Regions from separate parts of the Limnohabitans sp. TEGF004 genome, predicted to be linked through region 1. Evidence: riboswitches for the same ligand, from Rfam matches in the RefSeq annotation. Region 1 holds a riboswitch; the other holds the start of a gene.
What was found. Region 1 has a riboswitch for S-adenosylhomocysteine ahead of metH (methionine synthase). Riboswitches for the same ligand answer to the same signal wherever they lie in the genome.
Positions count from the first base shown of each region.

Region 2: it holds a riboswitch for S-adenosylhomocysteine, as region 1 does, so the genes downstream of both, ahcY (adenosylhomocysteinase) here and metH (methionine synthase) in region 1, are expected to answer to the same signal.

Region 1 covers NZ_AP027056.1:43,011-45,485, forward strand. The annotation lists gene LINBF2_RS00180 (ImmA/IrrE family metallo-endopeptidase) at 1-730, shown strand, start outside; S-adenosyl-L-homocysteine riboswitch at 759-852, shown strand; gene metH (methionine synthase) at 879-2,475, shown strand, end outside.
Region 2 covers NZ_AP027056.1:2,344,561-2,347,035, forward strand. The annotation lists gene ahcY (adenosylhomocysteinase) at 1-797, opposite strand, end outside; S-adenosyl-L-homocysteine riboswitch at 896-979, opposite strand; gene LINBF2_RS11555 (peptide chain release factor 3) at 1,087-2,475, shown strand, end outside.

The DNA of each region.
Region 1 (2,475 bases):
CACTATGGTGGGTGAGTTATTGAGCTTCTTTGGTGTTGCAGCACCAGACCAATGGCAAAGCGAATACGGCTGTATGGAATTGGCGTTTCGACGCAGCCGAGAAGACCAAGCAGACGTTGCCGCTATCTCCACATGGTTGCGCATGGGCGAGCGCACGGCTGAAAAGATGGATGGCCCTGCATTTAACGAAGCCAAGTTTAAAACTGTGTTGACAGAAATTAAGGCACTTACTTGCCAAGCTCCGCAAACGTTTGAACCACGCATGCGTCAGCTCTTGCACGAGGCTGGTGTGGCATTTGTGGTGGTGCCCGCTTTGCCGCGCACGCATGTGTCGGGCGTGGCACGGTGGCTCAATGCACATCGGCCCCTGATTCAGCTTTCTCTTTATGGCAAACAAAACGACCGTTTTTGGTTCAGCTTTTTTCATGAAGCAGCACACATCTTGTTGCATAGCAAGCAAAAGAAATCTGTTTTTTTGGATGATCCAACAAAAGCGGATGCATCATCGAAAGAAGAAAAAGAAGCCAATGCCTGGGCACGAGATTTTTTGATTTCCCCCGAAGATGCAGCCCAGTTAGAGACATTGCCGAAGACAAAAATTGCAGTCGCAAACTTTGCCAACGACATTGGCGTACACCCGGGCATCGTGGTGGGACGTATGCAGCATGATCAACTGCTAGACCAGCGTTGGTTGAACGACTTGAAGGTGAGTTTTTCCTTCAAGGCGTAGCCAGTCGGACTACCGTTAAAATATCGACTTCCCCAAGGAGCGTTGCAGCTTCACCCGTCCTCTAGGACTCGCGCGTGAAGTCAGGCTTGGGGCCGAATCTTTTGCAACGACGCTCACCTGTATTGATAGCCCCCAGGTGAGTACCCCCATGAATTCCACTGCAGTTCCCCCCATGAAGCTGTCTGGCCTTGAGCCAGTGTCTATTGGCGAGGGCAGTTTGTTCGTCAACGTTGGCGAGCGCACCAACGTCACTGGCTCCAAAGCCTTTGCGCGCATGATTTTGAACGGCGAGTACGAGCAAGCTTTGGCTGTGGCGCGTCAGCAGGTGGAAAACGGTGCGCAGGTGATTGACGTCAATATGGACGAAGCCATGCTCGACAGCCAAGCCGCGATGGTTCGCTTCCTCAATCTGATGGCGGGCGAGCCCGACATTGCACGTGTGCCGGTGATGGTGGACTCGTCCAAGTGGTCGGTCATCGAAGCGGGCTTGCGTTGCATTCAGGGTAAGGGCATCGTGAATTCGATCAGCATGAAAGAAGGCTTGGACGAGTTCAAGCGTCAAGCCACCTTGGTCAAGCGCTATGGCGCAGCTGCGGTGGTGATGGCGTTTGACGAGAAAGGCCAAGCCGACACCTACGCACGCAAGATTGAAATTTGCGAACGGGCCTACCGCGTGTTGGTGGACGAGGTGGGCTTCCCACCCGAAGACATCATCTTCGACCCCAACATCTTCGCCATTGCCACCGGCATTGAAGAGCACGACAACTACGCGGTGGACTTCATCGAAGCCACGCGTTGGATCAAACAAAACCTGCCCGGCGCGAAGGTGAGCGGCGGCGTGTCGAACGTGTCGTTTAGTTTCCGCGGCAACGACCCTGTGCGCGAAGCCATTCACACCGTGTTTCTGTACCACGCCATCAAAGCTGGCATGGACATGGGCATCGTCAACGCGGGCATGGTCGGCGTGTATGACGACCTCGAGCCCGTTCTGCGCGAGCGCGTGGAAGACGTGGTGCTCAACCGAATTCCCAAATACAAAGAAGGCGAAGCGCACCTGACCCCAGGTGAGCGCCTGATTGAAGTGGCCGAAACCGCCAAGGGCGCAGCCAAAGACGACAGCCAAAAGCTGGCATGGCGTGGCACACCTGACGCGCCTGTGAGCGTGGCGCAGCGCTTGAGCCATTCGCTGGTGCACGGCATCACCGACTTCATCAACGACGACACCGAAGAGGCCTACCGCGAGATTTTGGCCAAAGCGGGCCGCCCGTTGCACGTCATTGAAGGCCCGTTGATGGACGGCATGAACGTGGTGGGTGATTTGTTTGGCCAAGGCAAGATGTTCTTGCCGCAGGTGGTTAAAAGCGCCCGCGTGATGAAGCAAGCCGTGGCGCATTTGTTGCCCTATATCGAAGCCGAAAAATTGGCGCAAGAAGCCGCTGGAGAAGACGTCAAAGCCAAAGGCAAGATGGTCATCGCCACGGTCAAGGGCGACGTGCACGACATTGGCAAAAACATCGTCACCGTGGTCTTGCAGTGCAACAACTACGAAGTGGTCAACATGGGTGTGATGGTGCCTTGCCATGAAATTTTGGCCAAGGCCAAAGAAGAAAACGCAGACATCATTGGCTTGTCGGGCCTCATCACACCGTCGCTGGAAGAAATGCAATACGTGGCCAGCGAGATGGAAAAAGACCCGTATTTCCGTGACCGTCAAATGCCTTTGCTGATTGGTGGCGCCACCTGCA
Region 2 (2,475 bases), 320 kb from region 1:
CCGGCCACGCAAGCCACTTTGCCAGCGATCATCACGTCGGTGGCGCGCTTGATGGAGTCCACCAAGGATTCGCGGCAGCCGTACAGGTTGTCGAACTTGCTCTTGGTCACCGAATCGTTCACGTTGATGGCGCGGAACATCAAGCTGCCTTTTGCGGCCATTTCGTTCAGGCGCAACACGCCGGTGGTGGTCTCTTCGGTCACGCCGATGATGTGCGCACCTTTGCGGCTGTACCAAGTGGGGTCCACGGCCAATTTAGCTTTGATGGCGTTGAACAAACATGTTTCTTCTTCGCTGGTGGGGTTGGCAATCAACGAAGCGTCGGTTTCAGCGCGCTTGCCCAAGTGCATCAACAACGTGGCATCGCCGCCGTCGTCCAAGATCATGTTGGGGCCTTCGCCTTGCGAGCCAGCGGCGCCAAATTCAAAAATGCGGTGGGTGTAATCCCAGTACTCAGCCAAGGTTTCGCCTTTGGTGGCGAACACAGGAATGCCAGCTTCGGCAATCGCAGCAGCAGCGTGGTCTTGGGTTGAGAAGATGTTGCAAGAAGCCCAACGCACGTCAGCGCCCAAAGACTTCAAGGTTTCGATCAACACAGCCGTTTGAATGGTCATGTGCAAAGAACCGGTCACGCGAGCACCTTTCAAAGGTTGCGCTTTGGCGAACTCTTCGCGGATGGCCATCAAACCGGGCATTTCGGTTTCGGCGATTTTGATTTCTTTGCGGCCCCAAGCGGCCAAAGACATGTCGGCCACGATGTAATCGGCGGCGGCGTTGGTTTTAAGAACAGCGTTCATTTGTGAGACTCCAATAGTTGGCAAAGCCACTAGCAACGCGCGGTTGGCGTCATCTGGGAGTCCGAAAGAATCTTCGAGGAGCTCACCTCACGTCGACTAGTGGGTGAGCGCGGTTGGCAGTCCGAGCCTCACCTGTGAAATAGCCCCTTGCGGGCCGACAGGCTGCAGCGCTCCTCGGATAGGCAAGATTTTAAACGAACTTCTAAAACCCCTGCTTCGCCACGGCCCCAGCGCTATGATCCCCGCCTTGATTTGCCGTTTTTAGGCACTCCCTTTTTATAGTGACCCCATGAGCTCTTTCCTGAACGAAGTGCGCCGTCGCCGCACCTTTGCCATCATTTCTCACCCCGACGCGGGTAAAACCACGCTGACCGAAAAGCTGTTGCTGTTCTCGGGCGCGATTCAAATCGCGGGCGCCGTCAAAGGCCGCAAAGCCAGCCGCCACGCCACGTCCGATTGGATGGAGATTGAAAAGCAGCGCGGCATTTCGGTCGCCTCGTCGGTGATGCAGATGCTCTATCGCGAGCACGTCATCAACTTGCTCGACACCCCCGGCCACAAAGACTTCTCGGAAGACACCTACCGCGTGCTGACTGCCGTGGACTCGGCATTGATGGTGATTGACGCGGCCAACGGTGTGGAAGCGCAAACCCGCCGCTTGATTGAGGTGTGCCGTCAACGCGACACGCCCATCATCACCTTCGTGAACAAGATGGACCGCGAAGTGCGCGACCCACTCGACATCCTCGACGAAGTGGAGCGCGAACTCGGCATGCCCTGCGTGCCCATGACATGGCCTGTGGGCCAAGGCAAGTTGTTCGGCGGCATCATCAACTTGCGCACGCAAGCCATGACCGTGTTTGATTCAGGCTCTGAGCGCTTGCCGCAAGACTTTGAAACACACCCACTCACCGAGCAAGCCAAGCTGGCTGAGCGTTTTGGATTGGAATGGGCCGCCGCCATGGAAAGCATGGAACTGGCCACCGGCGCATCGCCCAAGTTCGACAAAGAAGCCTTCTTGGCGGGCAAACAAACCCCCGTGTTCTTTGGCTCGGGCGTGAACAACTTTGGTGTGATGGAAGTGCTCGACGCTTTGGTCGACCTCGCGCCCTCCCCCCGCCCTCGTTTGAGCCACCTTGTCGTCAACAAGCAAGCCATTGAAAAAACCATTCAACCGGAAGACGAAGGCTTCGCAGGCGTGGTGTTCAAGGTGCAAGCCAACATGGACGCCAACCACCGCGACCGCATTGCCTTTGTGCGCGTGGCCTCAGGCAAGTTCACCCCCGGCATGAAGCTCAAAGTGCAACGCACCGCCAAAGAACTGCGCCCCACCAGCGTGGTGACCTTCATGTCGCAACGCCGCGAAGCGGTGGAAGAAGCGTATGCCGGCGACATCATCGGCTTCACCACCCACGGTGGTGTGCAACTGGGTGACACCATCACGGACGGACCCGCTTTGCAATTCACAGGCTTGCCTTTCTTCGCACCTGAGTTGTTCATGACGGTGATTTTGAAAAATCCATTACGCACCAAGCAACTGCAACAGGGCTTGGACCAGTTGGGCGAAGAGGGTGCGATTCAGGTATTTAAACCCGAAGCAGGTGGCGCAATGTTGCTGGGCGCTGTGGGCCAGTTGCAGTTTGAAGTGGTGCAGCACCGCTTGAAGGCTGAATACGAC